DNA from 3 places in the Streptomyces sp. NPDC127068 genome. Region 2 is predicted to be linked to each of the others. Evidence: riboswitches for the same ligand, from Rfam matches in the RefSeq annotation. Region 2 holds a riboswitch; each other region holds the start of a gene.
The links. A riboswitch is a leader RNA that binds a small molecule or an ion and turns the genes downstream of it on or off. The one in region 2 is predicted to bind thiamine pyrophosphate.
Positions count from the first base shown of each region.

Region 1 (7,827 bases), on a different contig from region 2:
GCCGACGTCGGACGACGGTGGCGCGGAGCGGAAGGAAGGAACCGTGCGGGAGATCTTCTCGGGCTTGCCGTGGTGGGTGAAGTGGGTCGCGGTGCCGGTCATCGCGCTGTTCGTGTTCGGCGGACTGATCGTCGGGGTGCTCTCCTTCCTGGTGGAGCTGCTCTTCAAGGTGCTCGTGTTCGTGGTGCTGGTCGCCGGCCTCGTCTACGTGGTGCGGAAGTTCACGTCGTCGTCCTCGTCACGGGGCGACTGGTAGCACGTCAGAGCGGTGGGGGTCCGGGGCCGGGTCCCCCTCCCGGGGGAAGATTGTCCGGGGTATGGAAATAGTCCGTATCGGACGACTAGAGTCGAAGCGGACACCCACTCGCCACGGGAGTGAGCCTTGGCCCCGGATGATCCCGCTCCGACCCTGATCGGCTCCGTACAGCGCGCGCTGCGACTGCTGGAGGCCGCCGCCTCGCACCGCGGGGGCGCGCCGGCCAAGCAGTTGGCGCGCGAGTCGCGGGTGGCGCTCCCCACCGCGTACCACCTGCTGCGCACCTTGGTGCACGAGGGCTACGTGCGTCGTGAGCGCGGGGTGTACCTGCTGGCGGAGGCGGCCGAGAGGCTGGCCGGCGCCGCGGCCCAGCAGAACCGTCGGGGCAGGATGCACGACGCGCTCGCGCACTGCCGCGACGTGCTCGGGGTGCCCGTGTACTTCGGGGTGTACCGCGACGGCGAGATCGAACTCGCCGCGGTGGCCGACAGCCCCGCGCATCCCGCGATCGAGGAGTGGGTGGACTTCCGCGAGACCGGGCACGCCCACGCGCTGGGACAGTGCCTGCTGTCGCAGCTCGGTGAGAAGGCCCGCCGCGACCACCTGCACCGGCACCCCGTCCGGTACGTGACCCCGTACTCCGTGCGGGACGAGGAGACCTTCCTGCGGCGGCTCGCGGCCGTCGACCGCATGCAGCCCGTGCTGGAGCACCAGGAGTACGCGCTCGGGACGGTCTGCGCGGCGATGCCCCTCATGGCCGGCAGCACCGCCATGGCCATCGGCTTCTCGCTGCCCGCGCACCAGGAGGACCGACTGCTGCCGACGTTGGCGCGGTTGGAGCGCGAGGTCGGAAAGCTACTAGGGACACTCGGCTTCTCTATCAGCATCTGAAAACTCACTCCTTGTGATCTGTCGTGTACTTTAAGCAAGATGCCATGAGTGTCAGGGGGCTGATTCCTGGCCAGTCGACGCCACACGACGGGGTAGCCAATGCGCGAGTCGGTACAGGCAGAAGTCATGATGAGCTTTCTCGTGTCCGAGGAACTCACCTTCCGCATTCCCGTGGAGTTGCGTTACGACAGTGCCGATCCCTATGCCGTGCGGCTGACCTTCCACCTCCCCGGCGATGCGCCCGTGAGCTGGACGTTCGGCCGTGAACTGCTGGTCGACGGGGTCGCCGAGCCCTGCGGGGACGGGGACGTGCACATCGCCCCGGACGATCCGGAGATCCTCAGCGATGTGTTGATCACGCTTCAGGTGGGTGCCGAACAGGCCGTCTTCCGGGCGGGGGTGGCGCCGTTGATCGCCTTCCTGGACCGCACGGACAAGATCGTTCCGCTGGGCCAGGAACGGGCGATGGCCGGATTCGACTCCCTGTTGGACCAGGCGCTCGACCGCATCCTGGCGGAGGAACAGAGCGCGGGTTGACGTCCCGTCAACGCCGTGGCCGGACCATCCCCCCGGGGGTGGGTCCCCCGATGAGCACCCGCCCCCGTCCCGGACGGTTCAGCCGCCCGTACGCGCCTTGCGGCGGCGGCGGCCCCGGCCCCCGGGCGACGGGACGGTACGCGCGGGAGCGGCGCCCGTTCCCGGGCGGTCCGCGGCCACCACCAGCGTGGCCAAGGCCGTCGTGACCGGCACGGACGCCACCAGGCCGATCGATCCGACCAGCGTCCGGACGATCTCCTCGGCGACCAACTCGCTGTTGGCCACCGTGCCCACGGAACTCTGCGCGATCGAGAACAGCAGCAGCAACGGCAGCGCCGCGCCCGCATAGGCCAGGACCAGGGTGTTGACCACCGAGGCGATGTGGTCCCGCCCGATGCGGATGCCCGCGCGGTACAGCGCGCGGCGACTCATCGTCGGATCGGCCTGGTGCAACTCCCAGACCGCCGAGGTCTGGGTGACGGTCACGTCGTCCAGCACGCCGAGCGAACCGATGATCACCCCGGCCAGCAGCAGACCGCTCATGTCGATCCCCGGGTACAGCCCGTGGATCAGACCGGTGTTGTCGTCGGTGTCCCCGGTGAGCGAGGCCCAGCCGATGAACAGGGAACCCAACACCCCGATCAGCAGCAGGGACACCAGCGTGCCGAGCACGGCCACCGAGGTGCGGGCGGACAGCCCGTGGCACATGTACAAGGCGATCAGCATGATCGCGCTCGCCCCGACCACCGCGACGACCAGCGGATTCGAGCCCTGGAGGATCGCGGGCAGGATGAAGAACGTCAGGATCAGGAAGCTCACCGCGAGGGCCACCAGGGCCATCAGCCCGCGCAGCCGGCCGACGAGCACCACGGCGAGCGCGAACAGTCCGGCCAACAGCACCATCGGAAGCCGACGGTTGGTGTCCGCGACCGAGTACTGGAGGTCCCGCGGCGCGTCGGGGGCGTAGGCGACGATCACCTTCTGGCCCTGTTCCAGCTTCCGCGAGGCATCGGGCTGCACGATCTCGGTGAACGTCCGACCCGCGTGCGGACCCGTGGTGACCTTGACGGTGGCCTTGCCGCAGTCGCCGGTCGACCGCTGCTGCGCCTGACTGCCCTCAGGGGTCGAGGTGTCTCCGGTCGGCGGGACGGCGCCCGCGTTGACGGACTTGCAGTCGACCCGGTCGACCCGGGTGACCGTCGCCTGCTCGGTCTGCCGGTCGAAGCCGACGCCCGTGCGCTCGTGGGTGGGGGCGCCGCCCGGCCACAGGACGACCAGCCCCACGACGACGGCCGTGGCGAAGGGGATCAGCACCGCGGCGATGATGCGGCGCAAGCGGGCCGAGACGGGCGCCGCCGGACCGTGGGAGTGAGAATGCCCGTGGCCCCCGTGGCCCCCGTGGCCTCCCCCGCCTCCTCCCTGGCCGCCGTGGCCGTCCGGACCGTGGCCGTGGCCGTGGGCGGTCGACTCCGGGGCCGTCGCGGGGGACGGCGACCAGGGCTGTCCGGCGGGCGGGACGGGAGGCTGCGGCGTGGTGGTCACCGCCCGATCATCGCAAGAACGGGCGGGGCCCACTGTTCAGCACGCCAGACATGACGCTAGCGTGGGGGCACCTTTGCACACGCGGGAGCTCGGAGCACCGGGCTGAGAGGGCGCTGACCTCCGTACCCGGACCTGCTCGACGCTTCACGCGGACGGGTGCTCCGGCGGAGAACCGCTGCGTCGACCGCTGAACCTGTTACCGGGTAATGCCGGCGTAGGGAGTAGGTCTCATGACCATCAAGGACGCACGCACGCCTGCCGTGACCGCGCCCGACCCCACCGATCCCACGGACACTGCGGCCCCCACGGACACTGCGGACCCCGGGCCGACCGTCGGTTGGCACAAGGCGTACGTCGAGGGCCCCCGCCCCGACCTGCGCGTGCCGGTCCGTCAGGTCCACCTCACCAACGGCCGGTCGATCACCCTGTACGACACCTCCGGCCCGTACACCGATCCGCACGCGGACACCGACGTCCGCCGCGGGTTGGCGCCGCTACGGGAGAACTGGATCATCGCGCGCGGCGACACCGAGGAGTACGCGGGACGTCCGGCCCGCCCCGAGGACGACGGGCTCAAGCACACCTCGCCGCGCGGGGGTCTGCGCAACCTGGACGCGGTGTTCCCGGGGCGCCCCCGCCAGCCCCGACGGGGCCGCGACGGAAAGCACGTCACCCAACTCGCCTACGCGCGCCGCGGTGAGGTCACGCCCGAGATGGAGTTCGTGGCGCTCCGCGAGAACGTCGAACCCGAGGTCGTACGGGCCGAGATCGCCGCCGGCCGGGCGGTGCTGCCCGCGAACGTGAACCACCCGGAGATCGAGCCGATGATCATCGGCAAGCGGTTCCTGGTGAAGGTCAACGCCAACATCGGCAACTCCGCCGTCACCTCGTCCATCGAGGAGGAGGTGGACAAGATGACCTGGGCCACCCGTTGGGGCGCCGACACCGTCATGGACCTGTCCACCGGCCGCAACATCCACACCACCCGGGAGTGGGTGCTGCGCAACTCCCCCGTGCCGATCGGAACGGTGCCGCTCTACCAGGCGTTGGAGAAGGTGGACGGCCGGGCGGAGGAACTGACCTGGGAGATCTACAAGGACACGGTCATCGAGCAGGCCCAGCAGGGCGTGGACTACATGACCGTCCACGCGGGCGTCCGGCTGCCGTACGTACCGCTCACGGCGCGCCGCAAGACCGGCATCGTGTCGCGCGGCGGATCGATCATGGCCGCGTGGTGCCTGGCGCACCACAAGGAGTCCTTCCTGTACGAGAACTTCGAGGAACTGTGCGAGATCCTCGCCGCCTACGACGTCACGTACTCCCTGGGCGACGGGCTGCGCCCCGGTTCCATCGCGGACGCCAACGACGAGGCGCAGTTCGCGGAGTTGCGCACCCTCGGTGAACTGAACCGGATCGCCAAGGGCTTCGACGTCCAGACCATGATCGAGGGCCCCGGACACGTGCCGATGCACAAGATCAAGGAGAACATCGACCTCCAGCAGGAGATCTGCGAGGAGGCCCCGTTCTACACCCTGGGTCCCCTGACCACCGACATCGCGCCCGCCTACGACCACATCACGTCCGGGATCGGCGCCGCCATGATCGCCTGGTGGGGCACCGCGATGCTCTGCTACGTCACGCCCAAGGAGCACCTGGGCCTGCCCAACCGTGACGACGTGAAGACCGGGGTCATCACGTACAAGATCGCCGCCCATGCCGCGGACCTGGCGAAGGGGCATCCCGGGGCCCAGGAGTGGGACGACGCGCTCTCCGACGCCCGTTTCGAGTTCCGCTGGGAGGACCAGTTCAACCTGGCCCTCGACCCCGACACGGCACGGTCCTTCCATGACGAGACCCTGCCCGCGGAACCCGCGAAGACGGCGCACTTCTGTTCCATGTGCGGGCCGAAGTTCTGCTCGATGAAGATCAGCCAGAGCATCAACGAGCGGTTCGGCGGCGACGCCGCTGCGGACGCCTCCGCGGAGGAGGTCGCCGAGGGCATGCTCCAGAAGTCCAAGGAGTTCGCGGCCTCGGGCAACCGGGTCTACCTCCCGCTGGCGTAGCGGGCGCGACCGGCCCGAGCTGCGGCGGGTCCGCGCGGGAGGTCCGCGCGGGCCCGCCGCCGGACGCGTGCCCGAGTGCGGCGGGCTACTCCGGTGGGTGTTCGGGCCCGCCGAAGTCCGGGCTGCTGAAGTCCGGGCTCGAATAGCTGGGGCGCGGCCCCGTCGAGCCCCGGTCGGGGCTGCTGAACCCCGGCCGGTGGTAGCCGAGGTGCGGCATCCGACCGGAGGTGCCGGCACCCGCCGGGGCCGCCGGGCCGTACGTTCCGCCGGTCCCGGCAGCCCCGGCGTCGGGTTTTGGGGCGTTCGCCAGGGCGGTGCGGAGGAAGGGCACGATGCCGTGCTCCACCAGGGCGTCGCGCCACACCTCGCGGGCCAGTTCGACCCGTTCGTCGATCTCGCGCCGCGGGGCGTCCCGCAGCGCCGTCGCGTTGTTCCGCAGTGCGGCGAACAGCAGTCCGGCCGCGGCGACGAGGATCGCGGCGGCGGTGATCGCGCCGAAGACCCAGCCGGTGGCGAGCAGGGTCCGGCCGATCGCCAGCCCGGGGCTGAGCGCCCGTAGGGCGTAGCCGACGAGCAGGAAGATCACTGCCGAGGCCCCTGCGAGCACCGGTGCGAGCACCGTGAGGACGGCGAGGACACCGGCGCCCGTGGGCTCGGGCGTGCCGTCGGTCGTGGTGCGCGGGGCGGTGGCACGTGCTTCCGCACGGACCTTCACGTAGGCGTCGTACTCGGTGGTGGCCGCAGCAGTGATCAGGGCCCGGGCTTCGACGGCCCTGCTGCGCAGCTGTTCGGGGTTCAACCGGTGGCTGACGGGCCCCAGTTCGGGATGGTGCGCGGTGGTGCGCAGCGCCTCGTCGAGGATCCGCTCGTACTCGGTGCGGTCCTCGCTCGACAACTGCCGCGGAACGCTGTTCATCTGCATCCCCCGATGCTCCGTAGGGCGTGTGGCTCACATGGTTGAGAGCCGTCGGGCAGAAACGGAGGGGAGCCTGCTACGGATGGGCCATGGTAGGGCCGGCACGGCGCACGGTGACAGGGGATTTCCGAAAATGGTGCCCCGGTGCCGCAAGATCCTCCGTTTCCGCCGTGGCCTGCGGAACGTTCAGTCGTGCAGGGGGAGTTGCTGGACCAGCAGCTTTCCCGCCATGGTCACGCCGCCGTCCATGGCGATCGCGAGTCCGTCGGCGTAGACGTGCGGTCCGTGCACCACCGGGCCGCGGCTGTCGTCGTCGTCCTCGGAGCCGACCTCCCCGAGCAGGTAGGGGATGGGGCTGTGGCCGTGCACGACGCGGGAGCCGCCGTAGGCGGAGAGGAGTTCCCGGGCGGCTTGCGGGCCGGCCTCGTCGCGGAAGGCGAAGCGCTTGGTGAACTTCCGGAACAGGTCCCAACACTCGTCGGCGTCGTTGCGCGTCAGGGTTTCCCGCACCGTGTCGTTCACGGCCTCGATGGAGTCGCCGTAGTCGAGGTAGGCGGTGGTGTCCGAGTGCAGGAGCAGGTGGCCGTCCTCCTCCACCATGGCGTCGAGCCGGGACATCCACTGGAGGTGGTGGTCCTGAAGCCGGTCCATGTCGGCCTTCTGGCCGCCGTTGAGCAGCCAGGCCGCCTGGAAGGTGGCGGTGCCCGCACCGGAGTTGACCGGCGTGTCGCCGAAGCGGCGGGCGCCGATGAGGAGCAGTTCGTGGTTGCCCATGAGGGCCTTGCAGTAGCCCCCGGCGGCGGCGGCCTCGGCGGACAGCTTCATGACCAGGTCGATCACGCCGATGCCGTCGGGCCCGCGGTCGGTGAAGTCGCCGAGGAACCAGAGCCGGGTGGTGCCGGCGGACCAGTTGCCTTCGGTGTCGATCAGGCCCTGCTCGTGCAGCGCGGCGACCAGTTCGTCCAGGTAGCCGTGCACGTCGCCCACCACGTACAGCGGCCCGGGGCCGTCCGGGGCGTGGGGCGCGGGGGCCGGGGCGGGGGACCCGTCCGGTGTCGGGAGGGCGTCGCCCCGCTTGATCACCGGGAGGTCGCGCTGCGTCGGGGTGTAGCCCTCGGGCTCCTCGCCGCCGTCGTAGGGCGGGGTGCCGCCGGGCGTGGCGGGGTACGCGGCGACCGGCGGGTGCCGGTCACCGGGTGCGTGCCGGTCACCGGGTGCCGGGTGCTCACCGGGTTCGGGGTGGGCGGGGGCGTTCGCGGGCTGGTACGGCGCGCCGTCCGGAGGTGCGGCGGGCTGCGGTGGGTGCGCCGGAGCGGCGCCCGGGTCCGCCATGGCGCCCGGGTGCGGACCGACGCTGCCCGGATGCGGACCGACCCGTGGATCGGGCCGGTCGTCGGGCCGGTCGGGATGGACGGGACCGGCCTCGTGCACATAGGCCGGCACCCGGAAGTCACGTACCGTCGGCGTTCGCACGACGGGTCCCTGACCTGCCCCCTGAGTCATCGACCCCTCCACCACCTCGCGCCGCAACTGCACCGGATCGGACTGCCTGGTCGCAGCGGCCCGCGGTGTCGTCCGCCCATCATAGGAATGCGGATCGCGCTGTGTGATGACCCAGGGGT
Region 1 covers NZ_JBHXEN010000025.1:9,693-17,519, forward strand. Annotated here, with positions in the region: gene ACFWIA_RS17500 (DUF5326 family protein) at 44-256, shown strand; gene ACFWIA_RS17505 (IclR family transcriptional regulator) at 383-1,147, shown strand; gene ACFWIA_RS17510 (SsgA family sporulation/cell division regulator) at 1,247-1,684, shown strand; gene ACFWIA_RS17515 (YibE/F family protein) at 1,763-3,226, opposite strand; TPP riboswitch at 3,298-3,464, shown strand; gene thiC (phosphomethylpyrimidine synthase ThiC) at 3,457-5,289, shown strand; gene ACFWIA_RS17525 (hypothetical protein) at 5,375-6,211, opposite strand; gene ACFWIA_RS17530 (metallophosphoesterase) at 6,392-7,723, opposite strand.
Region 1: another riboswitch for thiamine pyrophosphate. It lies ahead of thiC (phosphomethylpyrimidine synthase ThiC); the one in region 2 lies ahead of thiO (glycine oxidase ThiO).

Region 2 (7,827 bases):
GGGGTGCGCGGGACTCAGCCGATGCGGAGGGTGATCTCCGAGCCCTCGGGGGCCTCCTCGCCGGCGGCCACCGACTGCTCGTCCACCGTGTCCCCGAACAGCCCGAGGATGCCCCGGTCCACCTTCACCGCGAACCCGGCCGCCTCCAGGGTCTGCCGCGCGTCGTCCACGCCGTCCCCGACCACGTCCGGCACCTCGATCATCTCCGGCCCCTCGGACAGCGTCAGCGTGACGGTGTCGCCCTCGGCGACCTCGGACCGCGCCCGGGGGAACTGTTGCGCCACCTCGCCCGCCGGCACCTTCGCGGTGACCCGCTCCGGCGCGATCTCCGACTTCAGCCCCAGCTCCGCCAACGCCTCCTGCGCCTCCTCGAGCCCCTTCCCTTCGAGCTCGGGCACCGCCACCGGGGCGCCCCTGCTCAGGGTGATCGCGACGGCCGAACCCGCCCGGCGCTCCGTACCCGCAGCGGGGTCGGTGCTGATCACCTCGCCCCGCGGGACGGTGGTGTCGAAGGCGTCGGTGACCATCCCCGGCTCCAGCCCGGCGGCCGTGATCTCCTTGCGCGCCACGGCCAGCGTGCGGTCCGTCACATCGGGCACCCGCACGGTCTGCGGCCCCAGCGACACCGTCAGACCGACGCTGCCGTTGCCGCGGATGCGGGACCCGACGGTCGGGTCGGTGGCGATCACCGTGCCGCGGCGGTTGGTGTCGCTGTACTCCCGCCGGACGTCCCCGACGTCCAGCCCCGCGTCGGTGAGCCGCTCCCGGGCGTCCGCCTCGGTCTGGGTGAGCAGCGCGGGGACCTTCGTGAACTGTCCCGAGTTGATGTACCAGACGCCGATCCCGGCCAGCAGGACCAGCAGCAGGGCCCCGAGCCCGGCCACCGCCCGGCGCGGCGGCCGACCGGTGCGCAGGCCGCCGAACCGGGACCGCACGGGTACGGGACTCCCCAGCAGCGCGGTGCGCTGGACGTCGTCGGGGACGGCGATGTCGTCGTTCACCGGCAGCGGGCGGGGTATGCCGAGCGCCCGGGGGATGACACTGGTCCGGTCCTCGGCGCCGTCGTGCGCCGCCTCGTCGGCCCCCGGCGGGACCGCGTCGAGCTGCGCCTCGGTGAGGGCGGCCCGGGTCGACCTGAGCGCCGCGAGCAGCGCCACCGCGTCGCGCGGGCGCAGCCGGGGGTCGCGGGCCGTCGCCGCGGCGACCAGTTCGTCCAGCTCCACGGCCGTCCCGGGGACCGTCGCCGAAGGGGCCGGCACGTCCTCGTTGACGTGCCGGTAGAGGACCTGCGCCGTGGTGTCGCCGGTGTGGGGCTTGCCGCCGGTCAGCATCTCGTAGAGCACGATGCCGCAGGCGTACACGTCCACCCGGGTGTCCGCCGCACCGTCCTCGATCTGCTCCGGCGCGAGGTACGCCGCCGTCCCGAGCACCGGACCGGTCGAACCGGTCCGGGAGTCCACCGAGCGGACCAGACCGAAGTCGGCCACCTTGACCCGGCCGTCATCGCCGATCAGGACGTTCTCCGGCTTCATGTCCCGGTGGACCAGACCCGCCCGGTGCGCCGCGCCGAGGGCGGCGAGCACCGACTCCAGGACGTCCAGGGCGGCCCGCGGGCACAGCGCGACCCGCTCCCGCAGCACGTCCCGCAGCGTGCAGCCGGGCACGTACTCCATCGCGAGGTACACGTAGGCGCCCTGGGCGCCCTGGTCGAAGACGCCGACCACGTTCGGGTGCGAGAGCCGGGCCACCGACTTCGCCTCGCGGATGAACCGCTCCACGAAGCCCGCGTCCACCGCGAGGGCGGGGTGCATCACCTTGAGGGCGACCACCCGGTCCAGCCGGGTGTCCAGGGCGCGGTACACCGTGGCCATGCCGCCGGTGGCGATCCTCGCGTCCACCCGGTAGCGGGCGTCCAGCACGTGCCCGAGCAGCGGGTCCTGAAGCGAAGTGTCCACGGAGGCAGTCTAAGAGCCGGCGCAGTGGGGGCGTGCCGACCCGGGGGCGCGCCCCCGGGCGGTCCGTTCCCCCTTGCGGGGTCAGAACGCGGGGCGCTCCGGGTCCAGCCGGGCCTGCCCCGCGGCGGGCGAACTGGCCTGCGCGAAGAAGCGCCGCGGGATGCGCCCGGCGCGGTGGGCGAGGCGCCCGGCCGCCACGGCGTGCCGCACGGCCTCGGCCATCAGCACCGGCACCCGGGCCCGGGTCACCGCTGAGGCGAGCATCACCCCCGCACAGCCCAGCTCCATGGCCAGCGCCACGTCCGAGGCGGTTCCGGCCCCCGCGTCCAGGATGACCGGGACCCCCGCCCGCTCCACGATCAACTCGAAGTTGTGCGGATTGCGGATGCCCAGCCCGGAGCCGATGGGCGAGCCCAGCGGCATCACCGCCGCGCACCCCACGTCCTCCAGCTTGCGCGCCAGGACGGGATCGTCATTGGTGTACGGCAGGACGGTGAAACCGTCGTCGACGAGGATCTCGGCGGCGTCCAGCAACTCGACGGGATCGGGCAGCAGGGTCCGCTCGTCGGCGATGACCTCCAGCTTGACCAGGTCGGTGCCGAGCGCCTCCCGGGCCAGCCGCGCGGTGAGCACCGCCTCCCCGGCGGTGAAGCAGCCCGCGGTGTTGGGCAGCACCCGGATGCCGAGCCGGTCCAGCACGGACAGCACCGAGCCGGCGGTCGTCGGGTCGACCCGTCGCATCGCGACGGTGGTCAGCTCGGTGCCGGAGGCCACCAGCGAGCGTTCCAGCACGTCGAGGCTGGGGGCGCCGCCGGTGCCCATGATCAGCCGGGAGCCGTAGCTCCGGCCGCCGAGGACGAAGGGGTCGTCGGCCACGTCAGCCTCCCTGGACCGCGGTGAGGACCTCGACGCGGTCGCCGTCCGCGAGCACGACCCGCGGCCAGCCCGTGCGCGGGACGACCGTCTCGTTGAGGGCGGCGGCCACTCCGCCGGGCGCGGTGGTGAGCGAGGCGACCAGGTCGCCGAGGGTCGTCCCGGGGGTGACGTCCCGGTGCTCGCCGTTGAGGGTGACGCTCAGGGTCGTGGACCCGGGGGCGGGTGACGCGCTCATGCGGGCTGCTCCTGGGGGAGGCGGGCGAACCGGAGGGGGGTGAAGGGGCGTGCGGCGTCCGGCAGTGCACCGTGCACCAGGGCGTGGGCCAGGACGTCCCCGGTGACGGGGGTGAGCAGCACGCCGTTGCGGTGGTGGCCGGTGGCCAGCAGCAGCCCGTCCAAGGCGGTGGGGCCGAGCAGGGGAGCGTTGTCGGGCGAGCCGGGCCGTAGCCCCGCACGGGTCTCGACGAGCGGCAGTTCGGTGATGCCGGGGACCAGCTCGTGGGCGTCCCGCAGCAGTTCGTACACGCCGCCCGCGGTGACGGTGGTGTCCCAGCCCAGTTCCTCGCTGGTGGCTCCGAGGACCAGCTCACCGTCCTCGCGCGGCACCAGGTACACCTGCCCGCCGCGCACCACCGCCCGCACGGTCCGACTCAGGAACGGGCCGAAGCCGGGCGGCACCCTCAGCCGCAGGATCTGCCCCTTGACGGGCCGTACCGGTGGCACGACCTCGTCGGGGACCCCCGCGAGTCGTCCGCTGCGGCTGCCCGCGGCGAGGACGACCTGCCCGGCCGCCAGCTCGGTGCCGTCGGCGAGCAGGGCGCCCGCGGCCCGCTCCCGGCGGACGACCAGGTGTTCGGCCCGCTGCCGGTGGAAGACCACACCGGCCGACGCACAGGCGGTGACCAGGGCCGCGGCCAGCCGCCGCGGGTCGATCTGGTGGTCGTCGTCCACCCGCAGCCCGCCGCGCACGCCCGGCGCCAGCATCGGTTCGAGCCGCCGGCACTCCCGACCGTTGAGCCACTGGGGCGTCAGTCCCGCCGCGGTCTGCACGGCGTGCAACTCCCGCAGCTGGGACCGGTCGTCGGCGTCGAGGGCGACGGCGAGGGTGCCGCAGCGCCGGTAGCCGAGGTCCGCCCCGGTGACTTCGGACAGTTCGGCGACGAACGCCGGATAGGCCCGGGCCGAGGCGGTGTTGAGGGCGAGGAGCTGCTCCTCGCCGGGGTGCAGTTCGGTGACCGCGGCGAGCATCCCGGCCGCCACCTGCGCGGCGCCGCCGCCCGGCGCGGGGTCCACCAGCGCGGTGCTCAGACCGCGCCCGGCGGCCCGCCAGGCCGTCACCAGACCGATGATCCCGCCGCCCACCACCAGGACGTCCGCTGAACGAGACATGGGTGCTCCGCTCCTCCCTTCGCCGGCATGACCCGGATCAGGTTCGTACGGTCGGAGGCCGGTCAGCCTCCCTCTCAGCCCGGTGCGTCCGGGCTCCCGCGAGTTACGTTGGCCACCCTAACCCGATGCCCCGCACCCCAGTAAGGGAGTCGTGTCCCGTGCCCGACCAGCCGCACCGCCCCGACGCACCGGCCGCGCCCTCGCTCGACGGACGGGTCCTGGTACCCGTGGCCGACCAGGCGCCCGGCCAGGTCGGCACCCGCACCCGCTTCGCCTACCACGAGCGCGACGGCGTGGTCTGGGCCGACTACGCGGGCGGCGAGGTGGTCCGCGGCCACCTCGTCGGCACCCGCACCGGGGACCGGCTGGACTTCCGGTACGTCCAACTGCGCAGCGACGGGACGACCGCATCCGGACACTGCGCGTCCCGGGTGGTCGCCCTGCCGGACGGGCGGGTGCGGCTGTGGGAGACCTGGGAGTGGGAGTCCCACGAGGGGCGGGGAACGAGCGTGGTGGAGGAGACACCGCCCGAGCCGGGACCGACCGCCGACTGAGCCGGCGTCCGGGTGTCTAGGGTGACGACCGGGGACAGCCGGATGCCGGCCGACGGCCCCACGACCCAACGAGGCGGACGAGGGCGACATGCCAGACGAGACAGCCGAGACAGCCGAAACGTACGAGGCACCCGGGGCGACCGAAACGACTGGGACGACCGGGACGACCGGGGCCACGGAGACGGGCGCGGCGGGCAGGACGGCCGCGACGGCCGAACCGGGCAGTACGGCGGAGCGGCCACCGGGCGTCGTCATCGCGGGCGCGGGCATGGCCGGGGTGCAGACCGCGGTCGCCCTGCGCGAACAGGGCTTCGCCGGACCGGTCGTCCTGATCGGAGCCGAACCCCACCAGCCCTACGACCGGCCGCCGTTGTCCAAGGCCGTGCTCCTGGGCAAGGCCGAGGACTCCGCCTTCGACGTGGACTTCGGGGCGCTCGGCATCGACCTGCGGCTCGGCCTGGAGGTCACCGGCGTCCGCCCCGACGACCACGCACTCGACACCGAGGCCGGACCCGTCCCGTACGACACGCTGGTCATCGCGACCGGCGCCGAACCGATCCGGTTGCCGGGCGCGGACGGCGTCCCCGGAGTGCACCTGCTGCGCACCCTGGACGACGCCGAGCGGCTGCGCCCGGTGCTCGCCGACCAGCACGACGTCGTGGTGGTCGGCGCCGGCTGGATCGGCGCCGAGTTCGCGACGGCCGCCCGTGAGGCGGGCTGCGCGGTGACCGTGGTGGAGGCCGCCGACCGGCCGCTCGCCGGCGCCCTGCCCGCCGAGGTCGCCGCCCCCATGGCCGACTGGTACGCGGAGGCCGGGGCCACCCTGCGCACCCGGGCGCGCGTGGTCCGCGTCCAGCCGGGCGAAGTGGTCCTGGACGACGGCGGCGTGCTGCCCGCCGGCGCGGTGGTGGTGGGCATCGGCGCCCGCCCCGCCACCGACTGGCTCGCCGGCTCCGGGATCGCACTCGGCGCGCACCGGGAAGTACTTGCCGACGACCACCTGCGGACCTCGGTGCCCGACGTCTACGCGGTCGGCGACTGCGCCTCCTTCCCCTCCGCCCGGTACGGCGAACGCCTGCTGGTGCACCACTGGGACAACGCGCTCCAGGGCCCGCGCACGGTCGCCGCCGGCATCGTCGGCGAGGTGCCCGCCGTGTACGACCCGGTGCCGTACTTCTGGTCCGAGCAGTTCGGGCGCTTCGTCCAGTACGCGGGCCACCACGAAGGCGCCGACGCGGTGGTGTGGCGCGGGGAGCCCTCGGGCGCCGCCTGGTCGGTGTGCTGGCTGCGCGGCGGGCGGCTGGTGGCGCTGCTGGCCGTGGGGCGCCCCCGGGACCTGGCCCAGGGACGCAAGCTGATCGAGTCCGGCGCGGTGCTCGACACCGGGCTGCTGGTGGACCCGGCGCGCCCCCTGAAGTCGGCCGTCCGCTGACCCTCCGGGGCGGGCCGCCGGTGGGGCCGACCGGCCCCACCGGCAGCGGGCCGCTTTTCCGATGTCAGAAGGAAGTGGCAGGCTGGGGTACGTGACCGAGATTGACGCAAAGATTGATGCTCTCGTCCCCGCCTGGCTGACCCTCCCGGACATCGCCGAGCGGCTCGGCGTGGAGGTGACCCGTGTTCGGCAGCTCGTCAAGGAGGGCCAGCTGATCGCGGTGCGCCGCGGCGAGAACAGGGCCCTGCACGTACCCGCGGCCTTCATCGACGACGACAAGGTCGTCAAGGGCCTGAGCGGCACCTTGACGCTCCTGCGGGACGACGGCTTCACGGACGAAGAGACGCTCGAATGGCTCTTCACCCCCGACCCCAGCCTGCCGGGCACGCCCGCCCAGGCCCTGAGTGAGAACCGCGGTACGGAGGTGAAGCGCCGCGCGCAGGCGCTCGCCGTCTGAGCCGCGCACCCGCCGCCGTCTGAGCGGCCGACGCCGTCGGTGCGCGGACCCGAGGTGGTCCGCGCACCGTGTTCACCTGCGCGGTACGCCGCGCTCCCTCCGTACGCCCACCTGCGGTGCGCTGTTCGGTGGGGGTGCGCGGTGGCTTCGCGCAGTTCCCCGCGCCCCTGCTCGGGCGCGTCCTGCTCGGCGTGCGCTGTCCTGCGCGGACCCTGGGACGGCACTGACAGCCCACGCACCACCGCACCGTCCACGGGGGGATCCAGTACGCCATGCCCGAATCCACGCGCCGCGCCCGGCTCGCCGACGCGCGCCTCTACCTCTGCACGGACGCCCGCACCCGCCAGGGCGACCTCCCGGAGTTCCTCGACCGCGTCCTCACGTCCGGAGTGGACATCGTGCAACTGCGCGACAAGGGCATGGAGGCCGCCGAGGAACTGGACCACCTGCGGGTGTTCGCCGACGCCTGCCGGCGGCACGGCAAGCTGCTCGCGGTGAACGACCGGGCGGACGTCGCCCACGCCGTCGGCGCCGACGTGCTCCACCTGGGCCAGGGCGACCTGCCCGTCCCCGCCGCCCGGGCGATCCTCGGCGAGGACGTCCTGATCGGTCGCTCCACCCACGCCGACGAGGAGGCGGAGGCAGCGGCCCGGCAGCCGGGCGCCGACTACTTCTGCACGGGCCCGGTGTGGCCCACCCCCACCAAGCCGGGACGGCACGCCCCCGGCCTGGCCCTGGTCCGCCACACCGCCGGGCTGCGCCCCGAGCGGCCCTGGTTCGCCATCGGCGGCATCGACCTCGGCAACCTCGACCAGGTCATCGAGGCCGGGGCCCGCCGGGTGGTGGTCGTCCGGGCCGTCACCGAGGCCACCGACCCGGGCACGGCTGCCGCCGAGTTCGCCCGCCGACTGCGGAACCCGTAGGCCCCGGTCCCCCGCTGCGCCCACTCTGAGGACGGACAGTGTCCGAGGGGTGGACACCGCGGGGGTCTTTCGTCTGATTTATCCCTCGCCCGGTTGGGGGACGGCCCCGGCGTGGCTAACCTGCCCGTATGGCCCTTGGGACAGCTTCCACCAGGACGGATCGCGCGCGTACGGTCCGTGACATGCTCGCATCGGGTAAAACGACGTACTCGTTCGAGTTCTGGGCACCGAAAACCCCGAA
Region 2 covers NZ_JBHXEN010000032.1:35,950-43,776, forward strand. Annotated here, with positions in the region: gene pknB (Stk1 family PASTA domain-containing Ser/Thr kinase) at 15-1,955, opposite strand; gene ACFWIA_RS20875 (thiazole synthase) at 2,037-2,831, opposite strand; gene thiS (sulfur carrier protein ThiS) at 2,833-3,066, opposite strand; gene thiO (glycine oxidase ThiO) at 3,063-4,220, opposite strand; TPP riboswitch at 4,217-4,330, opposite strand; gene ACFWIA_RS20890 (hypothetical protein) at 4,379-4,774, shown strand; gene ACFWIA_RS20895 (NAD(P)/FAD-dependent oxidoreductase) at 5,043-6,206, shown strand; gene ACFWIA_RS20900 (Rv2175c family DNA-binding protein) at 6,298-6,663, shown strand; gene thiE (thiamine phosphate synthase) at 6,936-7,586, shown strand; gene metF (methylenetetrahydrofolate reductase [NAD(P)H]) at 7,715-7,827, shown strand, end outside.

Region 3 (7,827 bases), on a different contig from region 2:
GGGCGACGGCCCGTCCGGTGCGCGGTGCCGTTGTGACTCGTGGCACCGTGCCCGGCCCCCCGTTCCCGTCGGCACGGGCCGTCGCACGGTGCCCCCGGCCGCGACCACCAGCGCGAACGCGACGGGCACCGGGTCGCCCGCAGTCGACGGGGGCGGCCGGAGCCGCCCGGGACGCACCCGGGCCACCGGCTCGCGTCTGCGACACTGGAGGCACCATGCCCAAGCCCGGAGAACTCACTTTCGTCGCCCCGCGCGGAGCCAAGAAGCCCCCGCGGCACCTCGCCGACCTCTCGCCCGCCGAGCGCAAGGAAGCCGTCGCCGCCATCGGCGAGAAACCGTTCCGCGCCAAGCAGCTCTCGCAGCACTACTTCGCGCGGTACGTCCACGACCCCGCACAGTGGACGGACATCCCGGCCGGCGCGCGCGACAGGTTGCAGGAGGCCCTCCTCCCGGACCTGATGTCCGTGGTGCGGCACATCAGCTGCGACGACGACACCACCCGCAAGACGCTGTGGCGCCTGTTCGACGGCACCCTCGTGGAGTCGGTGCTGATGCGGTACCCGGACCGGGTCACCATGTGCATCAGCTCCCAGGCCGGCTGCGGAATGAACTGCCCCTTCTGCGCCACCGGCCAGGCGGGGCTGGACCGCAATCTGTCGACGGCCGAGATCGTGCACCAGATCGTGGACGGCATGCGCGCGCTGCGGGACGGGGAGATCCCCGGCGGCCCGGCGCGCCTGTCGAACATCGTGTTCATGGGCATGGGCGAGCCGCTGGCCAACTACAACCGCGTCGTGGGGGCGATCCGTCGCCTCACCGACCCGGAGCCGGACGGCCTCGGCCTGTCCCAGCGCGGGATCACGGTGTCGACGGTCGGGCTCGTCCCCGCGATCCGCCGGTTCACCGACGAGGGCTTCAAGTGCCGGCTCGCGATCTCCCTGCACGCGCCCGACGACGAGCTGCGCGACACCCTCGTCCCGGTCAACACGCGCTGGAAGGTCCGGGAGGTCCTCGACGCCGGCTGGGAGTACACCGAGCGGTCCGGTCGGCGGCTGTCCATCGAGTACGCCCTGATCCGGGACATCAACGACCAGGCGTGGCGCGGTGACCTGCTCGGCCGACTGCTCAAGAACAAGCGGGTGCACGTCAACCTGATCCCGCTCAATCCGACGCCCGGCTCGAAGTGGACCGCGTCCCGTCCCGAGGACGAGAAGGCGTTCGTGGAGGCCATCGCCGCGCACGGGGTGGCGGTGACCGTCCGGGACACCCGGGGCCAGGAGATCGACGGGGCCTGTGGACAGCTGGCGGCATCCGAACGCTAGAGCGGTACTCTTGTCCCGAACGCCCGCATAGCACCCTGTGCGCAGCGAGCGGTTCGCGCCATTCGCAGCACGTTCACGACAGACAACTGCATTTTCCGACAGGGGAGCGCCACAGCGCTGAGAGTGCGGCAGCCGGGTCACACCGGCGGGCCGCAGACCCTCTGAACCTCGCCCGGGTCATTCCGGGTAGGAAGTTCGGTCACCACTCAAGCTGTTGCGCCCTGCCCGCGCTCCCGCCCCGGGGGCCGCGGGCGGGGCCGCGTCTCTTCCTGGTCCGCTCCAGGAGGAACAACCACGTGAGCACCACCAAGAAGGCCACCGCCGTCGCCCTCGCGGCCGGGCTGGGCCTCGTCACCCTCTCCGGCTGCGCCGAGAGCAGCGACGACGGGCACGGCAGCGCGTCCAAGACGGTCACCCTGGTCAGCCACAGCTCCTTCGCCGCCTCCGAAGAGGTGCTGGAGGAGTTCGAGAAGGAGTCCGGTTACACGCTCAAGGTCCTGGAGGACGGGGACGCGGGCGTCGCCGTCAACAAGGCCATCCTGACCAAGGGCAACCCGCAGGGCGACGTGTTCTTCGGCATCGACAACACCCTGCTCTCCCGCGGCCTCGACAACGACCTCTTCACGCCGTACGAGGCGGCGGGCGCGGACAGCGTCCGGCTCCCGAAGCGGCCGTTGCTCGACAAGCAGGACCGGGTCACCCTCGTCGACACCGGCGAGATATGCGTCAACTACGACAAGAAGTACTTCGCGGACAAGGGCGTGACCCCGCCGGAGACCTTCGACGACCTGGTGAAGCCGGCGTACAAGAACCTCCTCGTGGTGGAGAACCCGGCCACCTCCTCGCCCGGCCTCGGCTTCCTCATGGGCACCGTCGCCCAGCAGGGCGGCGCCGCGTGGCCCGACTACTGGAAGAAGCTGAAGGACAACGGCGTCAAGGTCGTGGACGGCTGGGACCAGGCGTACAACGAGGAGTTCTCCGGTTCCGCCGGCGGCAAGAAGGCCGGCGGCGACCGTCCGCTCGTCGTCTCGTACGCCTCCTCCCCGCCCGTCGAGGCGATCTACTCCGACCCCAAGCCCGCCGAGGCGCCGACCGGCGTCTCCACCGGCACCTGCTTCCAGCAGGCGGAGTACGCGGGGCTGCTCGCGGGTGCGAAGAACCCGGAGGGCGGCAAGGCCCTGCTGGACTTCATGAGCGAGCGCACCTTCCAGGCGGACCTGCCGCTGAACATGTTCGTGGACCCCGTGCACAAGGACGTCAAGGTCCCCGCGGACTTCGCCCGGTACGCGGTGGAGGTGCCCTCGCCGCTGACGATGGACCCGGAGCGGATCGCCGACCACCGTGACCAGTGGGTCAAGCAGTGGACCTCGCTCGTAGTGAAGTAGGCCGCGCGGCCGACGCCCCCCGCCCCGGTGACCCGCTCGGGTCGGGGGCGGCGGCCGGCACGGGCCCCGGGCGCACCGACGCCCCCGGGCCCGCGGCCCCGCGCACCCGGTCGGATCGCCGGGGCGCCCTGCTGCGCTGCGCGCTGATGGCGCTGCCGGTGGTGTTCTTCGCGGTGTTCTTCGCCTACCCGGTGACCGCGATCGTGGCGCGCGGGCTGCGGCCGGAGGGCGTCTGGCAGCTCGGGGCGATCGGGGAGGTGCTGGCCCGCCCGGAGATCCGCGAGGTGCTGTGGTTCACCACCTGGCAGGCCCTCGCCTCGACGGCGCTGACCCTGCTGATCGCGCTGCCCGGCGCCTACGTCTTCGCCCGGTTCGCCTTCCCCGGCAAGCAGGTGCTGCGGGCCGTGGTCACCGTGCCCTTCGTGCTGCCCACCGTCGTCGCCGGCTCGGCGTTCCTCGCCCTCCTCGGCCGCGGCGGTCTGCTGGACCGGGCGGCCGGCGTACGGCTCGACACCACCGTGTGGGCGATCCTGCTGGCGCACGTCTTCTTCAACTACGCGGTCGTGGTGCGCACCGTGGGCGGACTCTGGGCCCAACTCGACCCCCGGCAGGAGGAGGCCGCCCGGGTGCTCGGCGCCTCCCGGTTCGCCGCCTGGCGGACGGTGACCCTGCCCGCGCTGCGGCCCGCCGTCGCGGGAGCCACCCTGATGGTGTTCCTGTTCACCTTCACCTCCTTCGGCGTGGTGCAGATCCTCGGCGGCCCCGCGTTCTCCACCCTGGAAGTGGAGATCTACCGGCAGACCTCCCAGATCTTCGACCTCTCCAGCGCGGCCGTGCTCACCCTGGTGCAGTTCGTCGCCGTCGGTCTGATCCTCGCCGTCCACGCCTGGAGCGTGCGCCGCCGGGAGCACGGGCTACGGCTGGTCGACCCCTCGATCACCGCGCGCCGCCCGCGCGGTGCGGGGCAGTGGGCGCTGCTCGCCGGGGTGCTGGCCACCGTCGCCGGGCTGATCGTGCTGCCCCTCGGGGTGCTGGTGGCCCGCTCCTTCCAGGACGCCGACGGGGCCTTCACCCTCACCTACTACCGGGCGCTCACCTCCGCCGAGGGCGGCGCGTTCCTCGTGCCGCCCATCGACGCCATCGGCAACTCCCTGCTGTACGCGCTCGCCGCCACCGCCATCGCCCTGGTCATCGGGGGGCTCGCCGCCGCCGCACTGACCCGGCGCGCGGGGCGCCTGGTGCGCGGCTTCGACGCGCTGCTCATGCTGCCGCTGGGGGTGTCCGCGGTCACCGTCGGCTTCGGGTTCCTGATCACCCTGGACGAGCCGCCGCTCGACCTGCGGGCCTCCTGGTGGCTGGTGCCGCTGGCGCAGGCCCTGGTCGGGGTGCCGTTCGTGGTGCGCACGATGCTGCCCGTCCTCAGGTCCGTCGACGGGCGGCTGCGGGAGGCGGCGGCCGTGCTCGGCGCCTCGCCGTGGCGGGCCTGGCGCGAGGTGGACCTGCCCCTGGTGCGGCGGGCGCTGCTGATCGCCGCCGGGTTCGCCTTCGCCGTCTCGCTGGGCGAGTTCGGGGCCACGGTGTTCATCGCCCGCCCCGACGAACCGACCCTGCCCGTCGCCGTCGCCCGACTCCTGGGCCGCGCCGGGGAACTGAACTACGGCCAGGCCATGGCCCTCTCGACCCTCCTGATGGTGGTGTGCGCCGTGTCCCTGCTGCTCCTCGAACGCCTCCGTACCGACCATGCGGGGGAGTTCTGATGACCGCGAACCCGGCCACCACCGGCACCGGCACCACGACCGGCACCGGCAAGGACACCGGCACGGACACCGACACCGAAGCGGCGCTGCGGCTGGACGGCGCGACCGTGCGCTTCGGCGCCCACACCGCGCTGGACGCGGTCTCGCTCGACGTCGCCGAGCACGAGGTCGTCTGCGTGCTCGGCCCCAGCGGCAGCGGCAAGTCCACGCTGCTGCGGGCGGTCGCCGGGCTCCAGGACCTCGACGCGGGACGGGTACTGCTCGGCGGCCGGGACCGGACGGGAACGCCGGCGCACCAGCGGGGCGTGGGCCTGATGTTCCAGGACCACCAACTGTTCGCCCACCGCGACGTCGGCGCCAACGTCGCCTTCGGCCTGCGGATGCACCGGGCCCCGCGGGCCGAGCAGGAGGCCCGGGTGGCGGAACTGCTGACCCTGGTGGGCCTGCCCGGCGCGGCCCGGCGGGCCGTCGCCTCGCTGTCCGGTGGGGAGCAGCAGCGGGTGGCCCTCGCCCGTGCCCTCGCGCCGCGCCCCCGGCTGCTGCTGCTCGACGAGCCGCTGGGCCAACTCGACCGCACCCTGCGCGAACGGCTCGTCGTGGAGCTGCGGGAACTCTTCGGCGCCCTGGGCACCACGGTGCTCGCGGTCACCCACGACCAGGGCGAGGCGTTCGCGCTCGCCGACCGGGTGGTGGTGATGCGGGACGGCCGGGTCGCCCAGACGGGCAGCCCGCTCGACGTCTGGCAGCGTCCGGCGGACGAGTTCGTGGCCCGTTTCCTCGGCTTCGACAACATCGTCGCGGGCGTCGTGACCGGCGGCACGGCGCGCACCGCCTGGGGCGAGCTGACCGTGCCCGGGGAGACGCCGGCGGGGGAGCGGCTGGTGCTGGTCCGTCCGGCGGGAGTGCGGCTGGTGGGGCCGGACTCGGGGCTGCCCTGCGCGGTGACCGCCCGGACCTTCCGCGGCACCCATGTCGCACTGCGCCTCCAGCCGGCGGGCGGGGCGCCCCCGTTGGAGGCCGCGTGCGGGCTGCGGGACGCACCGGAGCCCGGGCAGCGGGTCGGGGTGGAGTTCGATCCGGCGGAGACGGTCGTCCTGGGCTGACCGCCGACGGCCGGTTCACCCGGTCGGGGTCAGCCGGGGATGGTCGCCGGGTCCATCCAGACGATCTCCCAGGTGTGACCGTCCAGGTCGTCGAAGGAGCGGCCGTACATGAACCCGTGGTCCTGGGTGTCGCCCGCCGGGGTGGCGCCCAGGGAGAGCGCGGTGTCGACCAGCTCGTCGACCTTGGCGCGGCTCTCGGCGCTCAGTCCCAGCAGCACCTGGCTGGACTTGGTGGCGTCCGCGATGGGCTTCTTGGCGAAATCGGCGTACCGCTCGTGGTCGAGCAGCATGACCACGATCGTGTCGCTGACCACCACGGAGGCGGTGTGGTCGTCGGAGAACGCGGGGTTCAGCTCGTAGCCCAGCCCGGTGAAGAACTCCTTGGAGGCGGCCAGGTCGGCGACGGGGAGGTTCGGGAAGATCATCTGCTGGTACACGGGGGGTCCTCTTTCATGAGTTCCATGAGTTCCATGAGTTCTATGGAGTTTCGCGGTGTTCTCGTGGTGCCGGGCGGTCGCCCACCGTCCACCGCGGACCGCCCGGGAGCGCCGGGTGCCGCGCCGGGCCGTGCGATGCGTGGCGATGCGCCGTTCAATGAGTAGACGGGGGAGCCGCCCGGAACTCATCGCTGCCGCGCGAAGTTGCTCGTACGAATGCGCGGGCCGTCCCCTGGAAGGGTGAATCCCGGTGTTCCGATGACTTCGGGCCGCCCCGGGAGTCCCCCCTGCGGACCCGCCCCGGCACCCGGCCCGGGGCGCGGCCACGAACCGAAAGGCACAGCATGTCCGACACCAGCACCGATCTGGGCGGTCTCCTCCGGGCCGGGGTGGCCGACGGAACGGTCCCGGGCGCCGTGGCCCTGGTCGCCGGCCCCGGCCGGACCGAGATCGCGGTCGTCGGCACGGCGGACACCGGGGGCACCGCGCCGATGGCCAGGGACAGCATCTTCCGCATCGCCTCGCTCACCAAGGTGGTCACGGCCGCCGCCGTGCTTACCCTGGTGGAGGACGGCACGCTGGCCCCGGAGGACCCCGTCGACCGGTGGCTGCCCGAACTGTCGTCCCCCGTCGTCGTCCGGGACCCGTACGGTCCGGTGGACGACGTGGTGCCCGCCGACCGCCCCCTCACGGTGGGCGACCTGCTCACCGCCCGCGCCGGGTACGGCTTCCCCGCCGACTTCGACCTGCCGGCCGTCACCCCCCTGCTCACCGAACTGCACCAGGGGCCGCCGCGCCCGGACCTCACGCTCACCCCCGACGAGTGGACGGCGACCCTGGCCCGGGTGCCGCTGCTGGCCCAGCCCGGTGCGCAGTGGCTCTACAACACCACCTCCGACCTCCAGGGCGTGCTGGTCGCCCGGGCCGCGGACCGCCCGCTGCCGGAGTACCTGGCGGACCGGCTGTTCGAGCCGCTGGGGATGACCGACACGGGCTTCCACGTGCCGCCCGCCAAGCTCGACCGCTTCACCAGCCAGTACCGGCCCGCCGACGGGGGCGCGCTCGACCTGGTGGACGCCCCCGACGGGGCGTGGAGCCGTCCGCCGTCCTTCCCGTCCGGCGCCGGGGGGCTGGTCTCCACCCTCGACGACTGGTGGGCGCTGTACCGGATGCTGCTCGCCGACGGAGCGGGCCCCGACGGCCGCCGGGTGCTCGCCCCGGAGTCGGTGCGCCGGATGCGCACCGACCACCTGACCCCCGCCCAGCGCGAGGCCGGCGCCCTCTTCCTCGAAGGCCAGGGCTGGGGGTACGGGGGCGCCGTCGACGTCCTGGCCGTCGACCCGTGGAACGTGCCGGGCCGCTACGGCTGGACGGGCGGTACGGGAACCACCGCGCACCTGGTCCCCGCCACCGGCACCGTCACGATCCTGCTGACCCAGGTGGAGCTGACCGGGCCGCAGCCCCCGACGCTGATGCGGGACTTCTGGGCGTACGCGCAGCGGGGCTGAGGCAGCACGGCCGGGGCGAGTGCGGGTCAGCGGTCCAACGGGGCCGCGGCGAGCGCCGCGACCGCCCAGGTCAACGGGCCGAACAGCAGGCACAGGGCGGCGACGCGCAGCAGGGCCGCCGCCCGCAGGGCCGCGGCGGGCGCCCCCTGCCGCAGCAGGGCCGCCGTGGTCCGGGACCTGGCCTGCCGGGCCTCGACCGTGGCCAGGGCGAGCGCGGCGACCGCGCACCCCACGACCAGGCCCGCGCCCAGCACGCTCAGCGGACCGGTGTCGGGCTCGGAACCCGTGTACAGCGTGGCCGCCGCGTAGGCGCCC
Region 3 covers NZ_JBHXEN010000011.1:68,611-76,437, forward strand. Annotated here, with positions in the region: gene rlmN (23S rRNA (adenine(2503)-C(2))-methyltransferase RlmN) at 216-1,322, shown strand; TPP riboswitch at 1,413-1,533, shown strand; gene ACFWIA_RS09375 (thiamine ABC transporter substrate binding subunit) at 1,619-2,707, shown strand; gene ACFWIA_RS09380 (ABC transporter permease) at 2,854-4,464, shown strand; gene ACFWIA_RS09385 (ABC transporter ATP-binding protein) at 4,464-5,567, shown strand; gene ACFWIA_RS09390 (VOC family protein) at 5,597-6,004, opposite strand; gene ACFWIA_RS09395 (serine hydrolase domain-containing protein) at 6,349-7,512, shown strand; gene ACFWIA_RS09400 (hypothetical protein) at 7,539-7,827, opposite strand, start outside.
Region 3: another riboswitch for thiamine pyrophosphate. It lies ahead of ACFWIA_RS09375 (thiamine ABC transporter substrate binding subunit); the one in region 2 lies ahead of thiO (glycine oxidase ThiO).